One region of the Vibrio gallaecicus genome, then DNA from elsewhere that is predicted to be linked to it. Evidence: riboswitches for the same ligand, from Rfam matches in the RefSeq annotation. Region 1 holds a riboswitch; the other holds the start of a gene.
The links. A riboswitch is a leader RNA that binds a small molecule or an ion and turns the genes downstream of it on or off. The one in region 1 is predicted to bind thiamine pyrophosphate.
Positions count from the first base shown of each region.

Region 2: it holds a riboswitch for thiamine pyrophosphate, as region 1 does, so the genes downstream of both, thiC (phosphomethylpyrimidine synthase ThiC) here and thiD (bifunctional hydroxymethylpyrimidine kinase/phosphomethylpyrimidine kinase) in region 1, are expected to answer to the same signal.

Region 1 is NZ_AP025491.1:1,560,819-1,568,876, forward strand. It holds gene OCU78_RS21815 (NAD(P)/FAD-dependent oxidoreductase) at 1-1,081, shown strand, start outside; gene OCU78_RS21820 (DUF1365 domain-containing protein) at 1,078-1,899, shown strand; gene OCU78_RS21825 (LysR family transcriptional regulator) at 2,055-2,918, shown strand; gene OCU78_RS21830 (hypothetical protein) at 2,949-3,683, shown strand; TPP riboswitch at 3,799-3,910, shown strand; gene thiD (bifunctional hydroxymethylpyrimidine kinase/phosphomethylpyrimidine kinase) at 4,010-4,885, shown strand; gene OCU78_RS21840 (ABC transporter ATP-binding protein) at 4,875-5,801, shown strand; gene OCU78_RS21845 (ABC transporter permease) at 5,794-6,609, shown strand; gene OCU78_RS21850 (ABC transporter substrate-binding protein) at 6,772-7,704, shown strand; gene tenA (thiaminase II) at 7,798-8,058, shown strand, end outside.
Region 2 is NZ_AP025490.1:3,229,040-3,237,097, reverse strand. It holds rRNA gene OCU78_RS14265 (16S ribosomal RNA) at 236-1,790, shown strand; tRNA gene OCU78_RS14260 (tRNA-Glu) at 1,882-1,957, shown strand; tRNA gene OCU78_RS14255 (tRNA-Lys) at 1,960-2,035, shown strand; tRNA gene OCU78_RS14250 (tRNA-Val) at 2,068-2,143, shown strand; gene OCU78_RS14245 (hypothetical protein) at 2,351-2,485, opposite strand; rRNA gene OCU78_RS14240 (23S ribosomal RNA) at 2,510-5,403, shown strand; rRNA gene rrf (5S ribosomal RNA) at 5,531-5,646, shown strand; tRNA gene OCU78_RS14230 (tRNA-Asp) at 5,715-5,791, shown strand; tRNA gene OCU78_RS14225 (tRNA-Trp) at 5,859-5,935, shown strand; gene crcB (fluoride efflux transporter CrcB) at 6,195-6,578, shown strand; TPP riboswitch at 6,640-6,738, shown strand; gene thiC (phosphomethylpyrimidine synthase ThiC) at 6,873-8,058, shown strand, end outside.

The sequences.
Region 1 (8,058 bases):
CAGAACTTACCCAAACTTTAATCAGCTGCTTATTCAACTAGGGGTTGATCGCCAGCCTACAGAAATGAGTTTTAGTGTGCATAACACTACAACTAAGTTTGAATACAACGGACACGGTATCAACTCACTATTCGCTCAAAGACGTAACATCTTCAAACCCAAGTTTTGGAAGCTTATTTCTGAAATCATCAAATTTAATAAGCTATGTAAACAAGCCTATGAAGTGAATGACTTTCCTGAAAATGTCACGTTAGGTGATTTTCTAAAGTCTAATAGTTTTTCTGACTTTTTCAGCCAGCACTACATCTTGCCTATGGGCGCTGCAATTTGGTCAACTAGCTTGAATGAAATGGAGCAGTTTGAGCTCAAATTTTTCATTAAATTTTTCTACAACCACGGTCTACTAGACATTGTAAACCGCCCTCAGTGGTATGTTATTCCGAAAGGTTCGCGTTCTTATGTAGACGTAATTTTGTCACGATTAAGTAAACCGGTTCAGACAAATACCTCAATCAAAAAAGTGATTCGTGATGAACCCGAAAGCGAAAATCAAATCGTTATAGAATTTGAAAACGGTGAAAAACAAAACTTTGATGAAGTCATATTTGCGTGTCATTCAGATCAAGCACTGAGTTTACTTGAAGCCCCAACCTCCCAAGAGTATGAAGTATTAGGTGCGATTCCTTACAGCCGAAATGAAGTCATATTACATACCGATCTTAGTTTGCTTCCAGATAGAAAATTAGCTTGGGCAAGCTGGAATTATATGCTTGATGGGAACAGCCAACGCCCAGCCTGCGTGACCTACAACATGAATATCCTGCAAGGTATTCAAAGTGATGACACTTTCTGTGTCACGTTGAACCAAAGTGAAGCAATTGACCCAAGTAAGATAATCAGAAGCTACGTTTATCACCACCCGGTACTCAATACCACAACGGTTACAGCGCAGCACAAGCGTGAGCTAATTTGTGGCAAAAATGGCTGCCACTTTGCTGGTGCATACTGGTATAACGGCTTTCATGAAGACGGTGTACGCAGTGCTTTAGATGTGACTAAACGTTTTGGTCTCGGTTTATGAAAACGAATTCAGCACACTCTAGCTCGACACACTCTGACTCAGCACGTAGCGAAGATGAGTTCAGCGGCATCTATTGGGGCAATGTACGCCACCGCCGTTTCGGTGAGATTACCCATAAGTTCAGCTATCAACTGTTCATGATGGGTATTGATCTTGATGAGTTGGCTAAAACCTCATCGCGTAGCCTTGTTTTTGGGCTGAGGTGGTTTAACCCAATTCGATTTGTCGAATCCGACTACATTAGAAACGAGCCCGGCAATTTAAAAGATAGAATATCAGATAAAGTAAAACTATTGGGTGGTACTTGGGATACTTCAAACAGAGTGACAATGCTGGTTCAGTGCCGCTGCTTAGGGCTCTATTTTAGCCCTATAAATTGCTATTTTTGTTACGATTCAGCAGGAAAATGCCAGTATATGCTGGCAGAAGTCAGTAACACTCCTTGGCGGCAAAGGCACTATTACTTAATTGATATGGCGAAAGAGATGAAAGTAAAAAAGGACTTTCATGTGTCACCTTTCATGGATCTTAATATGATGTACCACTGGAAAATTAAACCGCCAGCGCATAGCACATTAGTCCATATTGAAAACCGAAAGCCCAATGACCAAAATATAGAACGCAAGGTATTCGATGCGACATTAGCCCTATCCAAAAGACCAATTTCGTCGCAAAGTTTATGGAATACTTTGCTTAGTATTCCTGCTATGACCTTCAAAATTGTGTTTGGTATTTACTATCAAGCCCTAAAACTCTTTATTAAAAAAGTCCCTTTCGTGGCACACCCTGAAACCAAAAGTGAGCCATCACAACGTTAGTTTTGAGACACAATAATCAATGTAATTTATGTCTCCAAGCCCCTCAACATCGAACACTATAATAAATAGTTATAGTGTCTATCTTTTAATCTCAATTTTTAGCCTATAATCTACACAAATACTGATGGTATAACGCGATTAAGGTTAACAGTCATTTGAACACCGATAAAATTAAAGCATTTGTGTACGCAGCTGAATGTGGCTCTTTTTCCGCAGCAGCCAAAAAACAAGGCAAAGCTCAGTCTTGGATTAGTAACGCCATCTCAGATTTAGAAATTGACCTAAATTTATCATTGTTCGATCGTAGTGGTTATAAACCAACTATTACTAACGAAGGTGCTGCCTTATTGTTTCATGCGAAGAACATGATCGCATCTGAAACGACGCTACTCAGCCATGCCCACCATTTATCTTCCGGCATTGAAGATCGGATTGTGCTTGCTATTGATGATTGGTTGATGACTAAAAAGATGCGCCAACTCATTGTCGATTTCCAACTAACATTCCCAACGGTTGAATTAGTGGTCAGGCAGTTAATGACTCAAGATATTGTTTACCTTATTGAGAAAAATGAAGTCGATGTAGGGCTCGCGACTGGACGCTGGTTCTTTGATAAAAGTATACGTTTTCAAACCATAGACTACATAGAAACCTGCTTAATTTGCTCCAAGGGTAATCCATTAACCAAAACACCTGTTGGGCATGCCGATTTGTTTGGTTTTAAACAAGTTTCACGCTCTAGTATCTATAACCTTGAACATAAATACATAGATTTACCGGATATCGAGAGAGTGAATGTTAGTGATATGGAGTCAGTGATCACCTTGGTTGAAAATGACATTGGCTGGGCAGTCATTCCAAAATCAGTCGCATTAGAAAATCAAGAACGAATCGATATCATTGAATCGGAAATCAGTGAAAAGGGGCACTTACTCAGAATTGAGCTTATCACCCCAGAGTTAAAGGCAAACGGAGTTGCAACGCAATGGCTTAAACGTCATTTGATTAATCATTACTAAATCGCCTTTAAAATTACGTCCTGGACTCCAATGCTAAATAAAACTCCAAAGTTAAAAAAATTGCTGGCTCTTAGCGCCTTACCTACCCTTATTGCATGTAACGATGTTGATGTTCAAAGCAAGGCTTCACTTCCAGAAAATAAACTAAGTGAAACCCAGATAGACAATAAACTAAAAGAGACTTATCAAGACGTTTCTGAACATTTAGGCATTGATTATGCGCACATTATTAGCATCTGCCACACCAATTACACCAATGCCATTGCTACGGATACAGCATACAATTTAAGTTGTCATTGGGACCCAACCACTGAAGATTTTTCTATCCATTATTCTGAGTTTGACGAACAAAATGAAGCCAATGCTCGTGGTGAGTTTTCAACCCTCAAACTCACCGTTAACCGCAGCCTTATAGAAGATAACCTAATCGGTATCGACGCTATGTTGTACTATCCAACCGGTTCAAAAATCAATGATGTCGAAAACTTGAATTTTGATATCACTGACGACTCAAAAAGCTGGAAAAATGCGCTTTCATATAGCTTTGATTTCGAGGCAATCTCGTCTGATAGCTCGTCTGTAATTAAAAGTACGAATGGTTCAACAACGAATGGGGTTCATATCTACAACCTTATCGATTCAGAACTGAAACGCTTTAGGATCTCTTCAGATGTTGAGTTGGCGAACAATCAAAAAATGATTAAAGATGAAATCGTCAATGATGTGCTTTTTTCAAACATCCATAACGCCATTGGTTATCTTTAACTCAAACGTAAATTAAAACTTATCATCCCATTTAGAATATCTACTTTAAGACTTTATAATATACTTAGGCTGTCTAAAATCAGTACCCCAAGGTAGGAAGTACTGTTATGATTATGCTCAATAGTCGGGGGGCAAATACAGTTATCTGAATTTGCTGAGATCGTGATTCGAGACCCGTTGAACCTGATTCAGTTAGCACTGGCGTAGGGAACTATAAGCATTGATCTGCGTAGTACTTCAATAGGGTCTTCACTCATTGTTCTCACTGCACGCCTTTCATCGATCTATGCCTGTTCTCCTGCGTCTTTTCGACAGTAGGAGCCATCATGACATCACCAATACAATCGCTTCATTCAGAATACCTTTCACAAAATACCATTTCAGATTTAACGACACCGATCGTTTTAACCATCGCAGGTTCAGACAGTGGCGGCGGCGCGGGTATTCAAGCTGATATCAAAGCTATGTCTGCAACTGGCAGCTTCGCTTGCTCTGTCATCACAGCTATCACTTCGCAAAACACTCAAGGCGTATCTGCCATTTTCCCCATCCCCTTAGAACACGTGGCAAGCCAGTTAGACGCTGTTTTCACCGATCTAAATATTGTGGCTGTCAAAGTCGGCATGCTGGCAGACTCTGAGATTATCAAAGTTGTTGCCGAAAAAATTAAGCAGTACCAACCAAAACATTTAGTTATCGACCCAGTAATGGTAGCGACCAGCGGTGATTTACTGCTGAAAGAATCGGCCATCAGTACATTAAAAGCAGAGCTGATCCCACTTGCGGATATTATCACCCCGAACCTACCGGAAGGTGCGGCTTTAACAGGGAAACCAGTGCCTGAAAGCGAATCTGACATGCAAGACATGGTTGAAGAGTTAAGAGCATTAGGCGCAAAGGCGGTTTTACTGAAAGGTGGTCATTTAGAGAAAGACGAAAACAGTAATGATTTGCTCATACTACCAAGTAGCTCATCTCTAATCAGTGCAAAGCGCTACCCGACCAAAAACACTCATGGTACTGGCTGTACCCTTTCTTCCGCTATTGCGTCTTTTCTAGCTCAAGGTAATGAACTAAACCAAGCGGTAAATTTAGGTAAAAAATACATATCTGAAGCGATTGCTCACGCGGATGAACTACAAGTTGGGCAAGGGCATGGACCAGTAAACCACTTCTATGCAGGGCATGCTAATGTCCGCTAATACTGCTGACATACAGGAAGCACCTGAATGTCAGCCAAAGAAACCAGTGCACGTAGACCATACAAGCCAGTTAAAAGTCGGTATTGAAATAAACAAGGTAGATGTCGAGATAAGCAAGGTCGGTATTGAAATAAATAATGCCAGCTTGCGTTACCAAGATAGTGCTGTAGATACCTTAGCTAACCTGCATTTACACCTTGAAGCTGGGAAATGGACAGTACTACTTGGTCGAAGTGGTTGCGGGAAAACCACCGTCTTACGTTATTTAGCTGGTTTGCTAGAAGACAAAGTCGAATGGAATGGCTCACTGTCTACCTCAGATACCCTGCCTTTGCAGGGTCGTATCGCCTACATGGCGCAGCAAGATCTTCTACTGCCTTGGCTTTCAGTGATTGATAACGTCTGTTTAAGTGAGCGTTTTATGACTCAGTCAAACGGCTCTATTTCTAAGCATTCAGCTTCTAAACACGATATTTCAAAACAGGCTACTTCTGCTAACAATGTTCAAGCAAAGGCTCTCTCACTCTTAAAAGCAGTCGGGCTGGCTGACTACGCAGATGCAAAACCTGCTCAACTTTCTGGTGGAATGCGCCAGCGCGTTGCATTAGCTCGAACGCTGATGCAAGACAAACCCGTCGTATTGATGGATGAGCCATTTTCAGCGCTTGATGCTGTCAACAGACATAAGTTACAAACTCTCGCCAGTGAGTTGCTTCAAGATAAAACCGTTGTGTTGATTACTCATGATCCCCAAGAAGCGGTCCGTTTAGCAAATAACTTGTATGTATTACAAGGCACTCCAGCTAATGCTCACCCTCTTTCAGTGCCTTCGACTTGTCCTCCTAGAATATTGGATGCGAAATGCGCAGAGCTCCAACAGGCGATACTCAATCAGCTGGAGCGTGATTATGAGTAACCAAACCAGTAATAACGCATTACAGAATACGGCATCAGTTGAAACGACGTTTAACCAAAAACAAGGCACCCACCCAGCGGTACGTTTGCTGATAAGTGGCACCGTGGTGTTAGGTTTATGGCAGCTCGTTGTAACGGCATTTGCCATGCCGAGCTTCATATTACCAGCCCCGCTAGAAGTCATGATAAAGCTCATAGAGCGCCATGACGTGTTACTCAAGCACACATGGGTGACCGCTCAAGAAATCATATTCGGCTTACTGCTTGGGCTTTCTATGGGGCTATTTTTCGCGTTGCAGATGTTGATGTTTGAGCCGCTCAAACGCTGGTTATTGCCCATCTTAATTGCTAGCCAAGCCATTCCTGTTTTTGCTATCGCACCAGTTTTGATGCTTTGGCTAGGCTATGGCATGGCTTCTAAAGTCGTGATGGCAGCCATCATAATCTTCTTCCCTGTCACCACTTGTTGTTATGACGGACTAAGAAATACGCCAAATGGCTACCTAGACCTTGCTAAAACCATGGGCGCATCTAAATGGCAACTACTCCGCCATATCCAATTGCCAGCAGCATTGCCAACATTAGCCTCTGGGATACGTGTCGCCGTTGTCATTGCCCCAATAGGCGCAGTCGTAGGCGAGTGGGTCGGCTCTAGTGCTGGGCTCGGATATTTAATGCTACAAGCGAATGCGCGAATGATCATTGATGAAATGTTTGCCGCACTATTCATTCTGGCGGTGCTATCCATCTCGCTTTATTTCATCACCGACAAAATACTAAAAAAAGCAATACCTTGGGAAAACCAATAATAAACCCAAGCTGCGAGCAATCTTAAAAGTAAAAACTCAGAACATGTCTCACAGACAACCATAATGCAAAAGGAAATGACAAAAGTGAAAAGTACTAATCTATTAAAGACTAAGCCATTAAAGACCAATTTACTAAAAACTAAGCTATTAAAAACCAAGCTAATGAGTGCTATCGCCCTGCTTACTTCTCTTACTTCAGGTCACGCGTTAGCAGCTGAAAAGCCAATGACACTTATGCTTGATTGGTTCGTGAACCCCAACCATGGTCCAATCGTTATTGCGCATGAACGTGGTTACTTTAAAGATCAAGGCATCGAAGTTGAGATACAAGAGCCTGCGGATCCAAGTACCCCAGCCAAACTGGTTGCAGCAGGTCGCGTTGATCTTGCGGTTACTTACCAACCAAGCTTAACCATGGATGTGGCAGCAGGCTTACCACTGGTTCGCGCTTCTACACTTATCGCAACACCACTCAATACTTTAATGGTGCTAGATAACGGCAAGAATGATTCATTAGCCGACTTAAAAGGTAAAAAAATTGGTATCGCGATAGCAGGCAATGAAGAAGCGACGATCGGCACTATGCTTGCTCAAGAAAATGTCGCATTTGAAGATGTTGAAACGATCAATATTGGCTGGGCGCTGTCTTCATCTCTTGCTTCTGGAAAAGTAGATGCTATTTGGGGCGGGTTACGTAACTTCGAAACCAACCAATTAGCACTAGAAGGGTTTAAAGCTAAAGCCTTCTTCCCTGAAGAGCACGGCGTGCCTGCGTATGATGAATTGGTTTTTGTCGCCAATGCAGATAAACATGATGCGAAAGCAATTCAAGCATTCAATAAAGCACTAGAACAAGCGACGACTTACATCGTCAACCACCCTCAAGAATCGTGGAAAGAGTTTGTGGCTTACTCGCCAGACACACTGAACAACGAACTCAACAAACGTGCATGGAACGACACACTTACTCGCTTCGCTTTGCGCCCGTCGGCTGTCGATCATAAACGTTACGATGACTACGCACAGTTTATGTATGACAAAGGCATCATCAAATCTCTACCTAAAGCGTCAAGCTACGTACCAACGTTTAACTAAGCTGATCTCAATAATTTAAGCCGAACTCATAAAATCATTCTGGATAAGTACCGAGAACTGGCTCTCGGTGCTTACTTCGATTAGGAAAGCACCATGAAATACCAAGATTTAATTCAAGCTTGCGAACAAGATTGGCAAGACTATACCGAGCATTCATTCGTTACTCAGTTAGCGAAAGGTACCTTAGAACAACCTTGTTTTTTACATTATCTCAAGCAAGATTTTTTGTTCCTGAAGCAGTATGCGCGTGCTTATGCCTTAGCTATTTATAAGGCAAAAACATTGGCTGATATGCGCCGAGCTTTACCTAGCGTCCATGCTTTGTTGGATTCTGAAATTGCCCATCATGTGACT
Region 2 (8,058 bases), on a different replicon from region 1:
TGTGTGGGCACTCGTTGATGAATATCAAAATTTGTTTTGCATTAGCAAAGCAAGATTTCTTCGGAAATCAATTTGGTTTCAATGAACTGAGTGACCAATACAAAATTAAGTTTACTTAATTTTGGCACAGTCAATTCATTACCATTCTGTTGGAATGGTAATAGCTTTAGAATTACATGTTTACTTCGGTAAATATTAGTTTTGAAGTCAGTATTCATTGAGCCGACAAAATCTTAAATTGAAGAGTTTGATCATGGCTCAGATTGAACGCTGGCGGCAGGCCTAACACATGCAAGTCGAGCGGAAACGACAACATTGACTCTTCGGATGATTTGTTGGGCGTCGAGCGGCGGACGGGTGAGTAATGCCTAGGAAGTTGCCCGGTAGAGGGGGATAACCATTGGAAACGATGGCTAATACCGCATAATCTCTACGGAGCAAAGCAGGGGACCTTCGGGCCTTGTGCTACCGGATACGCCTAGGTGGGATTAGCTAGTTGGTGAGGTAATGGCTCACCAAGGCGACGATCCCTAGCTGGTCTGAGAGGATGATCAGCCACACTGGAACTGAGACACGGTCCAGACTCCTACGGGAGGCAGCAGTGGGGAATATTGCACAATGGGCGAAAGCCTGATGCAGCCATGCCGCGTGTATGAAGAAGGCCTTCGGGTTGTAAAGTACTTTCAGTTGTGAGGAAGGGGGTAAGCTTAATACGCTTATCTCTTGACGTTAGCAACAGAAGAAGCACCGGCTAACTCCGTGCCAGCAGCCGCGGTAATACGGAGGGTGCGAGCGTTAATCGGAATTACTGGGCGTAAAGCGCATGCAGGTGGTTCATTAAGTCAGATGTGAAAGCCCGGGGCTCAACCTCGGAACTGCATTTGAAACTGGTGAACTAGAGTACTGTAGAGGGGGGTAGAATTTCAGGTGTAGCGGTGAAATGCGTAGAGATCTGAAGGAATACCAGTGGCGAAGGCGGCCCCCTGGACAGATACTGACACTCAGATGCGAAAGCGTGGGGAGCAAACAGGATTAGATACCCTGGTAGTCCACGCCGTAAACGATGTCTACTTGGAGGTTGTGGCCTTGAGCCGTGGCTTTCGGAGCTAACGCGTTAAGTAGACCGCCTGGGGAGTACGGTCGCAAGATTAAAACTCAAATGAATTGACGGGGGCCCGCACAAGCGGTGGAGCATGTGGTTTAATTCGATGCAACGCGAAGAACCTTACCTACTCTTGACATCCAGAGAAGCCAGCGGAGACGCAGGTGTGCCTTCGGGAGCTCTGAGACAGGTGCTGCATGGCTGTCGTCAGCTCGTGTTGTGAAATGTTGGGTTAAGTCCCGCAACGAGCGCAACCCTTATCCTTGTTTGCCAGCGAGTAATGTCGGGAACTCCAGGGAGACTGCCGGTGATAAACCGGAGGAAGGTGGGGACGACGTCAAGTCATCATGGCCCTTACGAGTAGGGCTACACACGTGCTACAATGGCGCATACAGAGGGCAGCAAGCTAGCGATAGTGAGCGAATCCCAAAAAGTGCGTCGTAGTCCGGATTGGAGTCTGCAACTCGACTCCATGAAGTCGGAATCGCTAGTAATCGTGAATCAGAATGTCACGGTGAATACGTTCCCGGGCCTTGTACACACCGCCCGTCACACCATGGGAGTGGGCTGCAAAAGAAGTGGGTAGTTTAACCTTTCGGGGAGGACGCTCACCACTTTGTGGTTCATGACTGGGGTGAAGTCGTAACAAGGTAGCCCTAGGGGAACCTGGGGCTGGATCACCTCCTTATACGAAGATATCGTTGATGAGTACCCACACAGATTGATTAGGTTTAAAAAGTAAAAGAGACGAAGAACTCCCAAGTTCTTCAATATCCAGTGTCCCGTTCGTCTAGAGGCCTAGGACACCGCCCTTTCACGGCGGTAACAGGGGTTCGACTCCCCTACGGGATACCATTGGGTCGTTAGCTCAGTTGGTAGAGCAGTTGACTTTTAATCAATTGGTCGCAGGTTCGAATCCTGCACGACCCACCATTCTTTCTCCGCGAAGGAATTAAAACTATCGTGGGCGATTAGCTCAGTTGGGAGAGCACCTGCCTTACAAGCAGGGGGTCACTGGTTCGAGCCCGGTATCGCCCACCATTCTCTAAATATTCTTGGTTATATTCATATCCAAACCACTTCATTTGTCGTTGGTTGGTATGTTTGATTCTGAGAGTCTTTAGAAAATGTGAATTTTAGAACACTGGTTCTTAAAGTCTCATGCTCTTTAACAATTTGGAAAGCTGACTGATTGATTACTTACGAGTAATTCAATCAAATTTAAAAGTTCTCAATGTTTATCTTTAACTAGATAAACACAACAAACACATTCAAGTGTCTTGTATTCGAATCAAACCTAGTTTGATTCACAATTGAGTCCGGCAAACAGTTATCAAGAATTAACCCTTCTTGATGACAACCAAAACCTTGGTTAGTTGCCATACACAAGACCCTTTCGGGTTGTATGGTTAAGTGACTAAGCGTACACGGTGGATGCCTTGGCAGTCAGAGGCGATGAAAGGCGTAATAACTTGCGATAAGCCCAGATTAGGTAGTAATAACCTTTTGAGTCTGGGATTCCTGAATGGGGAAACCCACTTACATAAGTAAGTATCCTGTTGTGAATACATAGCAACAGGAGGCAAACCGGGGGAACTGAAACATCTAAGTACCCCGAGGAAGAGAAATCAACCGAGATTCCGAAAGTAGCGGCGAGCGAAATTGGATTAGCCCTTAAGCTTTTAATGATGCAGGTGAAGACTCTGGAAAGTGTCGCAACAAAGGGTGATAGCCCCGTAACCGACGCATCATAATCAGTGAAATCGAGTAGGGCGGGACACGTGATATCCTGTCTGAATATGGGGGGACCATCCTCCAAGGCTAAATACTACTGACTGACCGATAGTGAACCAGTACCGTGAGGGAAAGGCGAAAAGAACCCCTGTGAGGGGAGTGAAATAGAACCTGAAACCGTGTACGTACAAGCAGTAGGAGCACCTTCGTGGTGTGACTGCGTACCTTTTGTATAATGGGTCAGCGACTTAATTTTAGTAGCAAGGTTAACCGTTTAGGGGAGCCGTAGGGAAACCGAGTCTTAACTGGGCGTACAGTTGCTAGGATTAGACCCGAAACCAGGTGATCTAGCCATGGGCAGGTTGAAGGTTGAGTAACATCAACTGGAGGACCGAACCGACTAATGTTGAAAAATTAGCGGATGACTTGTGGCTAGGGGTGAAAGGCCAATCAAACCTGGAGATAGCTGGTTCTCCCCGAAAGCTATTTAGGTAGCGCCTCGGACGAATACTACTGGGGGTAGAGCACTGTTAAGGCTAGGGGGTCATCCCGACTTACCAACCCTTTGCAAACTCCGAATACCAGTAAGTACTATCCGGGAGACACACGGCGGGTGCTAACGTCCGTCGTGGAGAGGGAAACAACCCAGACCGCCAGCTAAGGTCCCAAAGTATAGCTAAGTGGGAAACGATGTGGGAAGGCTCAGACAGCCAGGATGTTGGCTTAGAAGCAGCCATCATTTAAAGAAAGCGTAATAGCTCACTGGTCGAGTCGGCCTGCGCGGAAGATGTAACGGGGCTAAGCTATACACCGAAGCTGCGGCTACGTACCTTAGGGTATGTGGGGTAGGGGAGCGTTCTGTAAGCCGTTGAAGGTGGTCTGTAAGGGCTGCTGGAGGTATCAGAAGTGCGAATGCTGACATGAGTAACGATAAAGGGAGTGAAAAACTCCCTCGCCGGAAGACCAAGGGTTCCTGTCCAACGTTAATCGGGGCAGGGTAAGTCGACTCCTAAGGCGAGGCCGAAAGGCGTAGTCGATGGGAAACAGGTTAATATTCCTGTACTTCTTATAATTGCGATGGGGGGACGGAGAAGGCTAGGTGAGCCTGGCGACGGTTGTCCAGGTCCAAGTACGTAGGCGGAAAGTTTAGGTAAATCCGGACTTTCATTAACGCTGAGATACGATGTCGAGCTACTACGGTAGTGAAGTCATTGATGCCATACTTCCAGGAAAAGCCTCTAAGCTTCAGATTATAAGAAATCGTACCCCAAACCGACACAGGTGGTCGGGTAGAGAATACCAAGGCGCTTGAGAGAACTCGGGTGAAGGAACTAGGCAAAATGGTACCGTAACTTCGGGAGAAGGTACGCTCTTATCAGTGAAGTCCCTTGCGGATGGAGCAGACGAGAGTCGCAGATACCAGGTGGCTGCAACTGTTTATTAAAAACACAGCACTGTGCAAAATCGTAAGATGACGTATACGGTGTGACGCCTGCCCGGTGCCGGAAGGTTAATTGATGGGGTTAGACTTCGGTCGAAGCTCTTGATCGAAGCCCCGGTAAACGGCGGCCGTAACTATAACGGTCCTAAGGTAGCGAAATTCCTTGTCGGGTAAGTTCCGACCTGCACGAATGGCGTAATGATGGCCACGCTGTCTCCACCCGAGACTCAGTGAAATTGAAATCGCTGTGAAGATGCAGTGTACCCGCGGCTAGACGGAAAGACCCCGTGAACCTTTACTACAGCTTGGCACTGAACATTGACCCTACATGTGTAGGATAGGTGGGAGACTATGAAATTGCGTCGCTAGATGTGATGGAGTCGTCCTTGAAATACCACCCTTGTATGCTTGATGTTCTAACGTCGGTCCCTGAATCGGGATTACGGACAGTGCCTGGTGGGTAGTTTGACTGGGGCGGTCTCCTCCCAAAGAGTAACGGAGGAGCACGAAGGTGGGCTAAACACGGTTGGACATCGTGTGGTTAGTGCAATGGCATAAGCCCGCTTGACTGCGAGAATGACAATTCGAGCAGGTGCGAAAGCAGGTCATAGTGATCCGGTGGTTCTGAATGGAAGGGCCATCGCTCAACGGATAAAAGGTACTCCGGGGATAACAGGCTGATACCGCCCAAGAGTTCATATCGACGGCGGTGTTTGGCACCTCGATGTCGGCTCATCACATCCTGGGGCTGAAGTCGGTCCCAAGGGTATGGCTGTTCGCCATTTAAAGTGGTACGCGAGCTGGGTTTAGAACGTCGTGAGACAGTTCGGTCCCTATCTGCCGTGGGCGTTGGAAAATTGAAAGGGGCTGCTCCTAGTACGAGAGGACCGGAGTGGACGAACCTCTGGTGTTCGGGTTGTCATGCCAATGGCATTGCCCGGTAGCTAAGTTCGGAATCGATAAGCGCTGAAAGCATCTAAGCGCGAAGCGAGCCTTGAGATGAGTTTTCCCTGACGCTTTAAGCGTCCTTAAGGGTTGTCGTAGACTACGACGTTGATAGGCAGGGTGTGTAAGTGCTGCGAGGCATTGAGCTAACCTGTACTAATTGCCCGTGAGGCTTAACCATACAACACCCAAGGGGTTTTGTGGACTCATAGAAATACCAGACCTTGAATGAGTTTGAAGAGAACAAAAACAGCTTTCCAGATTATTTTGCCTTCAGTTTTTAAAACTGGAAGTAAAAGCAAAATTTGCTTGGCGACCATAGCATTGTGGACCCACCTGATCCCATGCCGAACTCAGAAGTGAAACACAATAGCGCCGATGGTAGTGTGGGGCTTCCCCATGTGAGAGTAGGACATCGCCAGGCTTTAAATTATAATCTTTAGGTTGACCAACCTGGAGATATGGACGCTCACTTAGTGAGTTGACCACTGCGGAGTGGTAGTTCAGTTGGTTAGAATACCGGCCTGTCACGCCGGGGGTCGCGGGTTCGAGTCCCGTCCACTCCGCCACTATTTAGGAAAAAGCCTTGCTACATGCAAGGCTTTTTTCGAATCTAACTTATGTTAGAAAAATTTTAGGGGTGTAGCTCCAATTGGCAGAGCAGCGGATTCCAAATCCGCGTGTTGGGAGTTCGAATCTCTCCACCCCTGCCATATTAAAAAAGCTCATACTTTTCAGTATGAGCTTTTTTTCTATATGGAAGAAAATAGTTGATTCCTATCTTAATACTCATCCATTCCGTTTTACTCGCCAGCTGGATCCAACTCCTTGATCAAGAAACTTACTTATTACTGAAACTACGATTAACGTGACAGCTGTAACTTTTTAAATTATCTGAATAATCTTATGTTGTTTACTCGATTTTATTTAGCTAAAAGCTAGAATGTAGCAAGTAATTTAATGGGGGGAGCTATGGGACAATTATCAATTTTGGGCTTTATCGCTGTGGGTGGTGCATTTGGTGCATGCTCACGCTATCTAATATCAGAACTTTGCGTCGCATTATTTGGGCGAGGTTTTCCATACGGAACTTTAACGGTTAATGTTATTGGCTCGTTTATCATGGGGTTATTAATCGCTGCATTTGAAAATGAGCTACTTGCTACAGAACCGTGGCGACAGATTATCGGTTTAGGTTTCCTTGGTGCATTAACTACCTTTTCAACCTTCTCTATGGATAATGTATTACTGATGCAGCAGGGCGCTTTTTTTAAGATGGGTCTGAATGTTTTACTTAATGTCGTATTAAGTATCTCCGCAGCATGGATTGGCTTCCAGCTTTTAATTAAATCTTAACTTTAGTTACAACAAATCTAACAGGTCGCTTGGTTTATCTAAGTTGATTTTATATACTCGATATCACTTGTCGGAGTGCCATATGGCTGAGACCGTTAATACGGGATCCGTTGAACCTGATCAGGCTAATACCTGCGAAGGGAACAAGAGTAGATATCTAACTAGTTTCTAGTCAATCTATCCTTAGATCACAGCTGAATTATAGGCGCGTGATCCCTCTTGTAGCATCTAATCCGCCAAGCATTTTTATCCAAAATAAATATTTGTTTTAAAAAACAAACAAGGAAGAATGCTATGTCGAGCCGTAAACAATCAAGATTGGAAGCGAAGCAATTTATTGATTCACTTTCAGTACAACCCTACCCAAACTCTAATAAAACTTATATTGAAGGTTCACGCCCAGATATCCAAGTACCTGTTCGTGAAATATCTTTGGCTGACAGCTTAGTCGGAGGTACTAAAGATGCCCCTATATTTGAGCCTAATGAGCCTATTCAAGTTTATGACACCTCAGGCTTTTACACCGATCCAAGTCATGATATCGACCTTTACAGCGGTCTTTCTAAGCTAAGAGAGAATTGGATTGAGGAAAGAAGCGATACTGAATTACTTGATGACGTAAGTTCTGTATATACGAAGGAGAGGTTAGAGGATGAGACTCTCGATGACCTACGTTATGGAAATCTACCACGTATTAGGCGTGCTACTGAAGGTAGTTGTGTTACACAGTTGCACTATGCTCGACAAGGTATCATTACTCCTGAAATGGAATACATTGCCATTCGTGAGAATATGGGGCGTCAAAAGTTTGCAGATGAACAGCTAAACCATCAACATCCTGGACACAGTTTTGGTGCCAATCTACCTAAAGAAATTACCCCTGAGTTTGTTCGAAAAGAAGTTGCTGAAGGACGAGCTATTATCCCTTCAAATATTAACCACCCTGAATCAGAGCCAATGATCATTGGTCGAAACTTCCTAGTGAAAGTGAATGCTAATATTGGTAACTCTTCAGTGAGCTCCTCAATTGAAGAGGAAGTTGAGAAGTTAGTATGGTCAACTCGTTGGGGCGGCGACACTGTGATGGATCTGTCTACTGGACGTAATATTCACGAAACTCGAGAATGGATACTACGTAACAGCCCTGTGCCGATTGGTACCGTTCCAATGTACCAGGCCCTTGAAAAAGTTAATGGCGTTGCTGAAGATCTTAATTGGGAAGTCATGCGTGATACGCTGATTGAACAAGCAGAGCAGGGTGTTGACTACTTTACTATTCACGCTGGCTTACTACTGCGCTATGTTCCAATGACTGCTAAGCGTGTGACAGGTATTGTCTCTCGTGGCGGTTCTATTATTGCGAAATGGTGTCTTGCTCACCACCAAGAAAGCTTCCTTTATACCCATTTCCGTGAAATCTGTGAAATCTGTGCAAAGTACGATGTTGCTCTGTCATTAGGTGATGGTTTACGCCCAGGCT